Regions from separate parts of the Duganella sp. LjRoot269 genome, predicted to be linked through region 2. Evidence: riboswitches for the same ligand, from Rfam matches in the RefSeq annotation. Region 2 holds a riboswitch; the other holds the start of a gene.

Region 1 (7,375 bases), 290 kb from region 2:
GCAAGGCACGGTGGGCGCGCGCATGCGGGCGCTGGCCAAGGATCCGAAGCGCTTCTACGCCGACAACGACGCCGGCCGCGAACAACTGATCGCCTACTGCAATGAGCGCGTCAACGCGGTGCGCGCGCTGATGCCGAAGATCTCGCACATGGACCTGAAGGTGCCGCTGCAGATCAAGCGGGTGCCGGTCGATATCGAAGCCGGCGCCGCGCTCGGCTACATGAACTTCGCCTCGCTGGACGGCTCGCGCCCGGCGATCTACTACATCAACCTGAAATCGACGACGCTGTGGCCGAAGTCCGAGCTGGCCACGCTGACCGCGCACGAAGGCTTGCCGGGACATGCGTTCCAGGGCGCCTACCTGGCCGAGCATCACAACGAGCTGCCGCTGATTTCGTCGCTGATGGGCTTTAACGCCTTCGTCGAAGGCTGGGCCTTGTATGCGGAGCAGCTGGTGGACGAATTCGGCTTGTACGCCAACGACCCGTTCAGCCAGATCGGCTATCTGCAGGCGCAGCAGTTCCGCGCCTGCCGCCTGGTGGTCGACACCGGCATGCACGCGCTGAAATGGACGCGCCAGCAGGCGATCCGCTTCCTGGTCGAGAACACCGGCCGCGGCTTGCAGGCGATGACCAGCGAGATCGATCGCTACAGCGTATCGCCGGGACAGGCCTGCGGCTACAAGATGGGCCACAACGAAATCCTGCGCCAGCGCGAACGCGCCAAGGCCGCGCTGGGCGGCAGGTTCGACCTGGCCGCCTTCAACGATGCGCTGGTGCAAAGCTGCGGCGTGCCGCTGACGGTGCTGCCGACCGTGGTCGACCGCTACATCAGCGAGGCGAAGAAGGCATAAGAGCGAACGGATCAGCCGGGCGCTGCCGCTTACGCGCCCGGATCAGCTGCTCGACGGCCATGGCGGCAAGAATGATCAACAAGGGCATAATCGGCTCCCTGTAGCGGTAAATCACGTAAAAAATCATATGCACCGACGTGTAGCACAGCGCGGCAAGCCAGAGCAGGCAATTATTTCTGGTTCGTAGCCGTCGATAAGCAAGGCCGCCCACCGCCGAGCCGCAGATCAAAAGATATTGCGCCAGCCACGCCAAGCGCGTCAAGGCTTCTCCTTTGGGCTGAGGGCCTTCCCCCTCGTGTACCGGAGGCATCCAGAACAGGACGACTTTTTTAAACGACAGGGCGAGGAACCGGTTCGGATTCTGCTTTATCCAGGCAATCGCCTCGTGTTTCAATGTGTCATTTGCCACGACCTCCCCTTGCTTGCGTAACTGATGCCAGGTAGCGCCCCTTGGCGTGTCGGCAATGGAAATAAACATGCCGTCCGCGGCGGCATTGTTACCCAGGTAGAGATTGAAGCCCCCATTGGTGTTTAAAACCGGGGCACCAAGGACTTGATAGTTGCGTATCAGCCAGGGCGCCACGACGAGCAAGGCGACCAATACGGCCAAGCCGAGTCTTGCCAGTTTTCGGCGCAAAGACAAGGGTGAAATCATCAGCGCAATCACAAAAACCGGGGTAAGCGTCAAGCCGGAATTTCCAGTGATCGCAAGCAGTCCGAGAATAGCGCCAACCAGGATCGCAATCCGCGCCGACGGATTGCAGCTGCATTGCAAGGAAAGCAGGACGACACCGAGCATCAGCGGCATCATCAGATTTTCTTTGGCAAGGTATGCCGCATAAATCCACGACGGCAGGTAAATGGCGAATATACCGACACTGAGTAACCGCCCCGCCTTGCCGGCGCCAGCCTCTTTCGCGATCAGATGAATCAGCCACGCGCTGACGGTGCATAGCAATGCATTCGCAAACAGCGCGGCCAGCAAATGGTGGCCAAAGACGGCAAAAACCGGCGCCAAAACAAACAGGGGGTAGCCGGCACTCAGGAATGCGGAATTGCCCCCCTCAACCAACCCTTTGCCAGCCACCAGGTTCATCGCCATCTGCTCATATCCAGCGTAGTCGCTGACAGGCTGGAATTGCAGGGCAAAAGCTGTCGCGCTCCGCGCCAAAAGCGCGAACACCAAAATCAAAGCCAGCCACTGCTTTTCATTGATACGGGCAAACATTGGACGCATGTCGCTGCTCCGATAGATCAGCTAACTCTTACTGACTAAAAAAACCCCCGCGCAGATCAGCGCAACCCCGCCGGCACGCAGCATCGTCACCTGCTCTCCCGCTAACAAGCCGACAATGACGGTTAGTCCAAAGCCCAGTCCAACCAAGGGATATGCCTTGCTGATGTCCCACCTGGATAACACCCCGAGCCAGACTATGGCGCCCACCCCATAAAGGAAAAAACCGCTCAACACGAACCTGTTTGAAAACACCGTGAAGGCGGTACGCAGAGCCAGCGGCTGTGCCATGACCTCCCTCACATCCGCACTGGACATGCCTGCCTTCAAGGAAAACTGGGCCATGACAGAGAGCGCGATGCTCAAGACGGCAATGAAAAGAGTATTCATAGCATTCCATCCAACGCAAGAAAGTGTGCTATCAGCATCGTGACTGCCATGACGATGACGGTGCTGCGGCTGCCACGGTCTTTGATCGCATAGATCACGGGATCGTCGTGCATCTCTCCGCGCGAGGTCTTGATCCAAAGCCGGGCCAGCCAGTAAATCAATCCTATGGCCACGAGCCATAACAGACCAGGTGTCGCGTAGCGGGATTGGGTATCGGGGGAATTGATAAAAAGCCCGAAGACAACCACTGCCGACATGGCGGACGCCACACCCAGTGGCGACAGTACCGCCAGGTCCGCCACCCGGTAATCGCGGCCGCGCGCGGCTATATTTCCGATCTGTTCCAGCGAGATTAGTTCGGAACAGCGCTTCACCAATGCCAAACTCAGGAACATGAAAACCGAAAAGGCCAGCAGCCACTCGCTGGTGGGGATTGCGGCAGCCACAGAGCCGGCAAGGATGCGCAGCGTGTAAAGCAGAGACAGCATGATCACGTCAATCAGCACGTATTCCTTGAACATCCAGCTATAGCTGCTGGTAAGAATTACGTACAGGAGCAACATTAGGAAGAAAGCCTGGGAGACTACCAGAGCCAATGCAAACGCCAGCATGAGCAAATAGCCGGCGACCACAAGCCCGGTAAGTATCGGTATCCTGGCGCTGGCGAATGGACGGTCCTTTTTTCGGGGATGAGCGCGGTCGCTTTCCAGATCCCACAAATCGTTGAACATATACGTGGCGGAAGCGGCAGACGAAAATGACAGGAAGGCCAGCGCTATTGTCGCGAGCTTCCCAATATCCATGAAGGAAAAGGCGGTTAGCAAGGGCACGAACAACAGCAGGTTTTTCAGCCATTGGTGTACCCGCAATGCCTTCATCCAGGTGGAAAAGCCAATTGGCTCTTTCGAAAACTCCTGCTCGACCGGGTTTCGGTCGCGGACGGATTTGGCCAGGCCTGCCGAGGCCCCAACCAGAATGGCTGCTTGCGCGGCGTTCCATATCGGGATGTCTGAACGACTATCGCCGGCATAGACGAAGTCTGTTCCAAGCTTTTCCTGTATGGCTTCAAGTTTGACCTTGCCCTTGAGATTGCGGCCCATGTCGGTAGCCAATACGTCATCGAACAACGCAAGGTGGTCGGATACGCCCTGGGCGATTGATTTATGCGCCGCCGTGGCCAGGATGATATGGCGCCCCTTGCTTTTTTCACTGCGCAGATAAACCAGCAACGCCTCGCGGTAGGGCAAGCGGTCCGCCGAGATGGCGGCACGGGAGCAGACCGCATCCTTGAACGCCGCGCGACCTTTCAGTAGCCAGAAAGGCAGGCGCAGTAAATTGAGCGGCGATTGCTTGATGAACTGGATGACCGACTCGACAAGCGTATCTGTTGCGGTCAATGTCCCGTCGAGATCGACAACTATTGGCCAAGCGGCTGCTGAATTGACTTGGACCAGGTCGATTTTCATCTGCGGCATCTCAAGACGGGATCGCCTTACTATAAGCTCGACGCCAAGGAGGCCGATGTCGACTGCGTCAAATAAACGCTTCAAATTTCCTTGTCAGGATTAATGGGAGCGGAGGTGGCGGAATCGCCACCGTAGAGTAAGGCGAACGCACGTACCAGCCGAGCGCCGAATAGAGCGCCCGGCCCTCCTCCGTGGCCACCAGTACCCGTTGCGCCGCGCCTGATTGCTGTATCGCCCCCAGCGCCGCCATCAGCACCCTGCCCAGGCCCCGCCGCCGGTGCGCGGCGGCGGTGAAGATGCGGTCGAAAATGAAGACGCCGGCGTATTCAGCCACATGACCGACGGCGGCAAGCGCGCCGTCCTCCGCAAAAATACGCACCGTCGCAATTGGATAGTTCTCCTCCACATCGATCCGATATCCGGCAGGCAGCGGCGGTACCTCTTCGCGGACGCTGTCCTGCATCATCAGGTAAGCGGAGGGCTGGAGCTGCCACCTGGGCGGCACAAGCGCCAGCAATTGCTGGCCGGTGCCGCACATCTTGATCAGGGTGTATGGCGTTGTAATCGACTGGCCCAGCTCGCGTATTCCTTGCTCCGGGCCGGCAAAGACGTAACGCCGGTTTTCATGTGGCAGGCCGCTATCGACACGCAGCCCGCCATGGTCAGGCACCGGCAGCGGCAGACCGTGCGCCAGCGATCGCGCGCCGAGCCAGCCGGCGAGAAGTTCAGGCAGTGACAATACGTGCATTTTTCAGCATTGATGGAATGTTATTCTTGGGCATATGATAAATCCAAAGTCCTCAAAGGAAGTGAAGATGAAATTCGATTGGCATGGCGGAGTGATTTCGCGAACGACCGAAATCGATTCTGGCTACAGGAACACGCAAAACGTCCGGCGCTTTCTCTCCGGTCAGTGCGGTCCCGATTTCAAATTCGACCGCGAACTGATGGCGTGGGTGCGCAATGGTTTGGCGAAGAACATGGGCGACGTGGCGGACGAATGGACGCGACGCCGCGTTGAACGCGGCTGAGTTCGGCCACTTGCGTGCAAGGTCTAAGACCGAGATTCCCGCCGATGAGAAATAGAGGGCTGCTGCAACCGTTTGCGGGCAACATTAACTTAAATTCATCAATTTAAAGTATCAAATCAACCGTTCTCAAAGGAGTACCAATTGAATAGCGACAGATTTACGGGGTATTGCATCCTCGCGGCGGCAGCGATCATCGGTGCAGCTCTCGTCTATCACGCTCAATGTGGACGGTATCAATTTCGTACATCGACTCCACCTGGAATCGTTTGGGTCCTTGACACATTCACAGGTGAGGTGAAAGGCTCAAACAGCTGGAAAACGGGCTCCCCGTGACAATTGCGAGCTGCAATTGCACGGCGGGCGGAAACCCCCATTGAGCGGTATTGACAGTCCCGCCTGCTACGACAGCCAAAAAATAATCGTTTGACGCCTCCTGCTTTTGTTGTAAGCTACCCCTTTGCAAAATGGCCACGAGCCAACGCAGTATCGGGAGAGCCTGTCCAGGAACCCACCCGCACAGCGCCGAAGGAGCAACCGCCCCGGAAACTCTCAGGCAAAAGGACCGATACCGCATTCAAACTCTGAAGAGCAGCCGGACAGACGTCACCCGGCGCACCGAAGGAGCAAGCAGCGTCGCTACCCACGGTCGTTGTGAATCTCTCAGGTCCAGAACAGAGGGGGTGTCCCTGCGCATGTCGCGCATCGACCATTCCCCTTGACGTGCTGGAGCTTTACCCTCATGAAAACCATAGCTATCATCGGCGGCGGCATCACCGGCGTCACCACCGCTTACGCACTCGCCAAGCGCGGCTTCAAGGTCACGCTGCTGGAACGCCATCGCTACGCGGCGATGGAAACCTCGTTCGCCAACGGCGGCCAGCTGTCCGCCTCCAACGCCGAGGTCTGGAACCACAGCGGCACCATCGTCAAAGGCTTGAAGTGGATGCTGAAGAACGACGCGCCGCTGCTGGTCAATCCCAAGCCCAGCTGGCACAAGCTGTCGTGGTTTGCCGAATTCATCGCCGCCATCCCGCACTACCGCGACAACACCATCGCCACCGCCAAACTGGCCGTGGCCGCGCGCCAGCATCTGTTCAGCTGGGCCGACGAGGAAGGCATAGACTTCGACCTCAAGCGCGAAGGCATCCTGCACATCTACCGCAACCGCGAAGGCTTCGAGCGCGCGGCTGAAGTATCGAAGCTGCTGGCACTGGGCGGCCTGCCGCGCCGCGCCGTCACCCCCGAGGAGATGCGCGCCATCGAGCCGACGCTGGCCGGCCAGTACTACGGCGGCCACTACACCGAAAGCGACAGCTCCGGCGACATCCACAAGTTCACCACCGGCCTGGCCCAGGCCGCGCAGCGCCTCGGCGTCGAGCTGCGCTTCGGCCAGCGCGTGACCGCCATGCATGCCGACGCCACCGGCGCCACTGTCACCGTCGAGCAGGAAGGCGGCGACGACACCAGCCGCTACGACGCGGTGGTGGTCTGCGCCGGCACCGCCAGCCGCGCAATGGCGTCCATGCTGGGCGATCACGTCAACGTCTATCCGGTCAAGGGCTATTCGATCACCGTGCACCTGGACGATGCCGCCAGCCAGGCGGCCGCGCCCAACGTCAGCCTGCTCGACGACGCCACCAAGCTGGTCTGCAGCCGCCTGGGCGAAGACCGCTTCCGCGTGGCCGGTTCGGCCGAATTCAACGGTTTCAACCGCGACATCCGCGCCGACCGCATCGCGCCATTGCTGAACTGGGTGCAGCAATGCTTCCCCGGCGTCAGCACCCGCAACGTGACGCCGTGGGCCGGCCTGCGCCCGATGACGCCGGACCTGATGCCGCGCGTGGGCCGCGGCAAGGCGCCGACAGTGTTCTACAACACCGGCCACGGCCACCTGGGCTGGACCTTGTCGGCCGCCACGGCGGACATTATTGCCGAAACGGTACTGTCCGCCCTGGGCGCTCCCTGCTCCAACGTGGGCCAGCGCACCGCGCAAGCCTTGAAAATGGCGTAAACTGCCATCATCTTGAGCCTGTCCCTACAAGGAGATCTGACATGACGGCAAAATCTATCGCACGTATGACCCTGCTGGCGAGCGCCCTGGCGCTGGCGACGCCGGTGTTTGCGGCCGAGCCTACGATCCACGAGGTCTATGTAGCGGCCGAAGCGGGCAAATACACCGAAGCGCAGGCATTGATGGGCCAGGTCCTCAAAGCGCATCCAAACAGCGCCACGGCGCACTTTGTCGAAGCGGAGCTGCTGGCCAAGCAAGGCCAGTTCGCCGCCGCGCAAGGTGAGCTGGCGACGGCTGAACGCCTGGCACCCGGCCTGCCGAAAGTGAATCCAAGCGCGGTGGCGAAGTTGCGCGCGCTGCTGGCGGACGGCCAGAAGCCCAAGGCCAATT
Region 2 (7,375 bases):
TGGCATCGATCAGCGCGCCGGCCAGCTTGGTGGCCAGTTCCAGGTATTGGTCGCCGGCATGCTTGGTGGCGATGCCGATCAACTCTTCCAGCAAGGCATGCCGCGGCGAAACCGTCTTTTTCGGCACTGCGGATGTTGTGGAAGTTGCAACCATGGTCGGACCTGCTCAGGCGTATTCAATCGGGATACCACATTCTTGCACATTATTTCCACATGGCAATACACGAATGGAAAGACTGTGTGATTTTTTGCGTATTTTCCTGACTTTCAGCAACTTTTCCGCCACTGTTGACCCGACTCAAACGACAAGGTTGAGGTTTCCTTAACATAACAAACTCCCCTCCCGCCTTCCGCCGACACCAAGGATCACCATGAAATTCTTACATAACCTGGAAACGTCCAGCAAGCTGCTGGCCGCTTTTGCCGCCGTGCTAAGCCTGAGCGTGCTGCTTGGCGTCAGCGCCTTGTCGCGCATGAGCGCCATCGACCAAGCCTCGTCTGAATTATCCGGCAAATGGCTGCCGCGGACGATAGCCGTGCTGTCGCTGCGCAACGATCTGCAGGAAGTACGCAAGCTGCAGCATGTGGTGGTCGCCGACAAGGACAGTATCGCCGATGCCGACAGGAAGCTCGCCGACGCGATGACCGCGCTGCGCGCCAACAGCGGACAGCTGGCGCGGCTGCTGGACGACTCACCGGCGGCGACTGCAGAACTGCTGCGCCAGAGCGGCGAGTTCGGCGCCGAGCATGACAAGCTGGTCGCGCTGGCTGCCGCCGGCAACCGCGAGCAGGTCGGCGCGCTGCTGAAGGGCCGCTCGCAACAGCTGCTGGACGGGCTCAACGGCACGCTCGACAAATTGCTGGCCGCGCAGATAGACGGCAGCCAGCAGGCGGGCCGCGCGGCCGACGAGCTGTACAGCGGCGCGCGGGTGGTCACCGCCGGCCTGCTGGGCACGGCGATCTTCGGCGGCGCGCTGCTGGCGCTGTGGCTGGCGCGCTCGATCTCGACGCCGCTGCGGCAGACGATGCAGGTGGCCCAGCGCATCGCCGACGGCGACCTGGGCAACCGCATCGATGTCACGTCGGACAATGAAACCGGCAAGCTGCTGCGGGCCATGCAGCATATGAACGACAGCCTGCTGGCGGTCATCGGCCAGGTGCGCGGCGGCGCGCGGGCGCTGGGCGGCGCGGCGGCGGAGATTGCCGAGGGCAACCTGGACCTGTCGGCGCGCACCGAGCAGCAGGCGGCGTCGCTGGAGGAGACCGCGTCGGCGATGGAGCAGCTGACGGCCACCGTCAAGCAAAACGCCGATCACGCGGTGCAGGCCAACCAGCTGGCCCTGTCGGCCTCGGCCGTGGCGGTGCGCGGCGGCTCGGACGTGGAACTGGTGGTCGGCACCATGGCGTCGATCAACGACAGCTCGAAGAAGATCGCCGAGATCATCGGCGTCATCGACGGCATCGCCTTCCAGACCAATATCCTGGCGCTGAACGCGGCGGTCGAGGCGGCGCGCGCCGGCGAACAGGGGCGCGGCTTCGCGGTGGTGGCGTCCGAGGTGCGCAACCTGGCGCAGCGCAGCGCGGCGGCGGCGCGCGAGATCAAGCAGCTGATCGACGATTCGGTCGACAAGGTGGCGCGCGGCACGCAGCTGGCCGACCAGGCGCGCAATACGATGGACGAGGTGGTCGGCAGCGTCAAGCGGGTCACCGGCCTGATCGGCGAGATCGCCGATGCCAGCGCCGAACAGACCACCGGGCTGGAACAGGTCAACCAGGCCATCGCGGCGATGGACCAGGCAACCCAGCAAAATGCCGCGCTGGTCGAGCAGGCTGCCGCCGCCGCGGCGGCGATGCGCGGCGAGACGGACAAGCTGGGCAAGGCGATCGAGGTGTTTGCCGTGCCTGATGGCGACGCGGCGCAGGCCGCGCCCGCCGGGCGGCATGCGGCGCCAGGCGGGCGGCGGACGGCGCGCGGCAGCGCTGCGGATGCCGAATTTGCCGAACCGGCCGTGGATCTGGCGGACTCGGCGGAAGTCCGGCAGCCGTTGCGGGCGTTGCCGAAGCCGGCCGAGCGCCGCAAGCAGGCGCGCGCCGGCGCACCGGCGGCGGCCGGCGGCAAGCGCGCAAAAGGAAATAGCGGCGCCGCGCAGCAGGCCGAGTGGGAGGAATTTTAAGCGGGCAGCAAGGCATGCTCCTACACGCCACCAAGAGGAATTCCGATAGCGATCCCCTACACGAAAACGCATCATTGCCACACCTGAAACGCGGCGGAATTTCAAGTGTCGGCGCGAATCCGGCGAGTACGTTCTTTCACTTTCGCAAAGGAATCAAAATGAACTCGAATCAAAAAGGTGGCGGTAGTAAACAAGGCTCCAACCAGGGCAGCAGCAAGCAGTCCGGCGGCCAGGGTTCGTCCAGCGGATCGCGCGGCAGCAGCGGCGGCACGCAGGGCGGCACCCATGAGCAGCACGTGGAGGCCGGCCGTCAAAGTCACAAAAACGACGGCAAGAAACAGTCCGGCGGCTCCGGTAATCAAGACCGCTGAATAAGCCGGCGAGGCCGGTGAGGCCAGCGGCGGTCACTGCGGCGCCAGCCCCGGCGCCGCATCAGATGTTTGCCACCCGTTGTCCGCGCGGCGGCGCGAAATCCTTCACCTCATTGATCATCCCTACCACCAGGCCTTCGGACGCCGTCAGGTGCAAATCGGAATATTCGTGGATGCGCCAGTGCTCGGCGGTCAGCTGCACGTGCTCGCGCAGGATCTGCTCGGTGCGGGCGTCGTCCGCCTGCAAGCCCTCGACGATGATGCGCAGCGCGTCCGGCCGGGCGCCGTGCGGCGCGCTGGCGTGCGATTTGTGCACCATGAAGCGCGCCGTGTCGCTGGCGTAGCGCTCCGAGCCGGACAGGAACAGGATCACCGCGATCGAGGCCACCGCGCCGGCGTTGTAGGTGCAGATGCGGATCGGCAGCTTGCTCAGGTAGTTGTACAGGCAGATGCCGTCGCTGACGTAGCCGCCGTTGGACTGGATCAGGATATGGGCGGTGGTGATGCGGTCCTCCGTCATGTCGGCGACCGCGTCGAACACGCGACGCACCATGTCGCTGTTGACGTCGCCGGACAGGGTGAACCACGCGTGGCCCTCGTAAGTAGTTGAATCTTGGCTCATGGCTGGGCTCTCGAATAGGTGTGGTTTATTCTAGCAAATAGTTGTTTTGCGGGCCTTATTGTTGCATTCATTCGTGCGCGGGTATTGTTGCCACCGTTGCCGTCAAGATTGACAATATCGCCCTTCTGACATATATTCCCGAGTCTTGATCGGGAGAGGGTTGCCGGGCGAATTCGCCGGAGCAGCCGCCGAAGGGGCACTACCCAAAAACTCTCAGGCAAAAGGACCGATCAAGGGGCCAGTTTGGCTCAACTCTGGAGAGCGGCCGCGGCATACGCCGGCGGCCCACCGAAGGGGCGCGCGGAGATCCATTTCTCCGTAATCTCTCAGGTACCAAGGACAGAGGGGTCTGCGATCATTGTGGAATCAGCTTTTTAGCCGTTCCTTGTATGTTCTGTTAACCCCTATTCGAATTGGACCGAGGAATCATGACGCTCAAAGCTACCCCACTCAACAACGCCCACCGCGCCGCCGGCGCCCGCATGGTCGATTTCGGCGGCTGGGACATGCCGGTCAACTACGGTTCGCAGATCGAAGAACACAACGCCGTGCGCACCGACGTCGGCATGTTCGACGTGGCCCATATGTGCGTGGTCGACATCAAGGGCGACAACGCGCGCGCCTTCCTGCGCGGCCTGCTGGCCAACAACGTCGACAAGCTGCAGGTGTCGGGCAAGGCGCTGTACTCGTGCATGCTCAACCCGCAGGGCTTCGTCATCGACGACCTGATCGTCTACTTCATCAACGAGAGCTGGTTCCGCCTGGTGGTCAACGCCGGCACCGCCGAAAAAGACGTGGCCTGGATGCAGCAGCAAAACACCGCCACCGGCAGCGGCCTGACGATCACCCAGCGCAGGGATGGAGACGGCGCCAACGCCATGGCCTTGATCGCCGTGCAGGGCCCGAACGCCCGCGCCAAGGTATGGCAGGTGATCCCGGAATCGAAGGAAGGCACGGCCGACATGAAGCCGTTCAACGTGGCCTTCGCCCACAGCCCTGTGTTCGGCGAGGCGATGATCGCCCGCACCGGCTACACCGGCGAAGACGGCTTCGAGATCGGCGTGGCCGCCGACCAGGCCGAGAAGCTGTGGAACGCGCTGGCCGCGGCGGGCGTCAAGCCGGCCGGCCTGGGCGCGCGCGACACCTTGCGCCTGGAAGCGGGCATGAATCTGTACGGCCAGGACATGGACGAAACCGTCAACCCGCTGGACGCCGGCCTGGCCTGGACCATCGACCTGGTCGCCGAGCGCGACTTCATCGGCAAGGCCGCGCTGCAGGCGATGGGCCAGAATGCCCAGTTCGTCGGCCTGATCCTGCGTGAAAAAGGCGGCGTGCTGCGCGCGCACCAGAAGGTCGTCGTGGCCGGCACCGACGCCGTCGGCGAGATCACCAGCGGCACCTTCAGCCCGACCATGCAGCAGGCCATCGCGCTGGCGCGCGTGCCCAACGGCGTGGCCGTCGGCGACACCGTGCACGTCGAGATCCGCGACAAGAAGCTGGCGGCGTCCGTCGTCAAGCTGCCGTTCGTGCGTAACGGTAAAATCCTTGCTGTATAAATTAGTACCCCTGACACCTACCCTCTGGAGCCTTACATGAATATTCCTGCAGACCTGAAGTACACCGAATCCCACGAATGGGTACGCGCTGAGTCTGACGGCACCGTCACCGTCGGCATCACCGAGTTCGCGCAGGACGCGCTGGGCGACATCGTCTTCGTCGAACTGCCGAAAGTGGGCACCACCTACGGCACCGGCGACGACGCGGCCGTGGTGGAATCGGTCAAGGCGGCCAGCGACATCTACGCGCCGATCGCCGGCGAAGTCGTGGCCGTCAACGAAGACGTGGCCAGCGCGCCGGAATCGATCAACACCGACGCCTACAGCGCCTGGCTGTTCAAGATCAAGCCGGCCGACGCCGCAGCGATCAACGGCCTGATGGACGCCGCCGCCTACGGCAAGACCACCGAAGCGTAATTTCGCCGCCACGCCGCACCGTCATTCCCGCTTGCGCGGGAATGACGGCAGCGGCTGATTTGCCGTCCCGCTCACTTACTCAGCTCCCCGCCCCCATATCATGACCCGCACCAGCCTGACCCAACTCGAAGCCCGCGACGCCTTCATCGCCCGCCACATCGGCCCTGACGCCGCCGAACAGGAAGCCATGCTGTCGGTACTCGGCTACGCCTCGCGCGCCGCCCTGATCGACGCCCTGGTTCCCGCCAACATCCGCAACCAGGGCGCGCTGCCGCTGGGCGCGTACTCGCAGCCGATGCCGGAACAGGAAGCGCTGACCAAGCTGAAAAAGATCGCCTCGAAGAACAAGGTGCTCAAGTCGCTGATCGGCCAGGGCTACTACAACACGCTGACGCCGGGCGTCATCCTGCGCAACATCTTCGAGAACCCGGCCTGGTACACCGCCTACACGCCTTACCAGCCGGAGATTTCGCAGGGCCGCCTGGAAGCGATCCTGAACTTCCAGCAAACCGTCACCGACCTGACCGGCATGGGCATCGCCAACGCCTCGATGCTGGACGAAGGCACCGCCGCCGCCGAGGCCATGACCTTGCTGCAGCGCGTGGGCAAATCGAAATCTGCCGTGTTCTACGTCGCCGACGACGTGCTGCCGCAGACCCGCGAAGTGGTCGAGACCCGTGCCAAGCCGCTGGGCATCGAGGTGCGCGGCTTCCATCCGGCCGAGCTGGCCGGCATCGGCGAAGCCTTCGGCGTGCTGCTGCAGTACCCTGGCGTCAACGGCGCGGTGCGCGACTACGCGGCCGACGTGGCCACGATCAAGGCCAAGGGCACGATGGTGGTGGTCGCCGCCGACCTGCTGGCGCTGACCATGCTGACGCCGCCGGGCGAATGGGGCGCCGACGTCGTCGTCGGCAACAGCCAGCGCTTCGGCGTGCCGCTGGGCTTTGGCGGCCCGCACGCCGGCTACCTGGCCACGCGCGACGAATTCAAGCGCAGCATGTCCGGCCGTCTGGTCGGCGTCACCATCGACGCCCAGGGCAACAAGGCCTACCGCCTGGCGCTGCAAACCCGCGAGCAGCACATCCGCCGCGAAAAAGCCACCTCCAACATCTGCACCGCGCAGGTGCTGCTGGCGGTGATGGCGTCGATGTACGCCGTCTACCACGGCCCGAAAGGCCTGCAGCAGATCGCCAAGCGCGTGCACCGCTACACCGGTGTACTGGCGTCCAACCTGAAGACGCTGGGCTACACCGTCGTCAACGACAGCTACTTCGACACGCTGACCGTCGCCGTCAAGAACGCCGAGCAGCTGCACGCATCGGCCCATTCGCACGGCGTCAACCTGCGCGTGATCGACGCCTCGCATGTCGGCGTGTCGCTCGACGAGACCACCACCCGCGAAGACATCGCGCTGCTGTGGACCGTGTTCGCGCATCCGGTTGGCGGCCCGGCCCACGGCCCGGACTTCGACACCGTCGAAGCGGCTGTTTCGCGCTCGTTCCCGGAATCGCTGGCGCGCACCAGCGACTACCTGACGCACCCGGTGTTCAACCGCTACCACTCCGAAACCGAAATGCTGCGCTACCTGCGCAGCCTGGCCGACAAGGACCTGGCGCTGGACCGCACCATGATCCCGCTCGGTTCGTGCACGATGAAGCTGAACGCGACGTCCGAGATGATCCCGGTCACCTGGCCCGAGTTCTCCAACATCCACCCGTTCGCGCCGGACGCGCAAACCGTCGGCTACCGCGAGATGATCGCCCAGCTGGAAGAGATGCTGTGCGCGCTGACCGGCTACGCGGCCGTGTCGCTGCAGCCCAACGCCGGTTCGCAGGGCGAGTACGCCGGCCTGCTGGTGATCCAGGCCTACCACGCTTCGCGCGGCGAAGGCCACCGCAACATCTGCCTGATTCCGTCGTCGGCGCACGGCACCAACCCGGCATCGGCCAACATGGTCGGCATGCAGGTGGTGGTGACCGCCTGCGACGCCAGCGGCAACGTCGACCTGGCCGACCTGAAGGCCAAGGCCGAGCTGCACTCGAAGAACCTGGCCTGCGTGATGGTGACCTACCCTTCGACCCACGGCGTGTTCGAGGAAGGCATCCAGGAACTGTGCGAGATCGTCCACGGCCACGGCGGCCAGGTCTACATCGACGGCGCCAACATGAACGCGCTGGTCGGCGTGGCGGCCCCAGGCTCGTTCGGCGGCGACGTGTCGCACCTGAACCTGCACAA

What was found. Region 2 has a riboswitch for glycine ahead of gcvT (glycine cleavage system aminomethyltransferase GcvT). Riboswitches for the same ligand answer to the same signal wherever they lie in the genome.
Region 1: another riboswitch for glycine. It lies ahead of ACSQ3S_RS21125 (D-amino acid dehydrogenase); the one in region 2 lies ahead of gcvT (glycine cleavage system aminomethyltransferase GcvT).

What each region holds. Positions count from the first base shown of each region.
Region 1 covers NZ_CAXUSL020000001.1:4,714,894-4,722,268, forward strand. The annotation lists gene ACSQ3S_RS21095 (DUF885 domain-containing protein) at 1-853, shown strand, start outside; gene ACSQ3S_RS21100 (hypothetical protein) at 831-2,090, opposite strand; gene ACSQ3S_RS21105 (hypothetical protein) at 2,112-2,477, opposite strand; gene ACSQ3S_RS21110 (UbiA family prenyltransferase) at 2,474-3,943, opposite strand; gene ACSQ3S_RS21115 (GNAT family N-acetyltransferase) at 4,011-4,691, opposite strand; gene ACSQ3S_RS21120 (DUF6434 domain-containing protein) at 4,759-4,974, shown strand; glycine riboswitch at 5,452-5,549, shown strand; glycine riboswitch at 5,557-5,659, shown strand; gene ACSQ3S_RS21125 (D-amino acid dehydrogenase) at 5,714-6,985, shown strand; gene ACSQ3S_RS21130 (tetratricopeptide repeat protein) at 7,027-7,375, shown strand, end outside.
Region 2 covers NZ_CAXUSL020000001.1:4,420,161-4,427,535, forward strand. The annotation lists gene ACSQ3S_RS19765 (DUF1631 family protein) at 1-127, opposite strand, end outside; gene ACSQ3S_RS19770 (methyl-accepting chemotaxis protein) at 372-2,174, shown strand; gene ACSQ3S_RS19775 (hypothetical protein) at 2,333-2,545, shown strand; gene ACSQ3S_RS19780 (ATP-dependent Clp protease proteolytic subunit) at 2,607-3,167, opposite strand; glycine riboswitch at 3,308-3,406, shown strand; glycine riboswitch at 3,412-3,520, shown strand; gene gcvT (glycine cleavage system aminomethyltransferase GcvT) at 3,596-4,723, shown strand; gene gcvH (glycine cleavage system protein GcvH) at 4,760-5,140, shown strand; gene gcvP (aminomethyl-transferring glycine dehydrogenase) at 5,241-7,375, shown strand, end outside.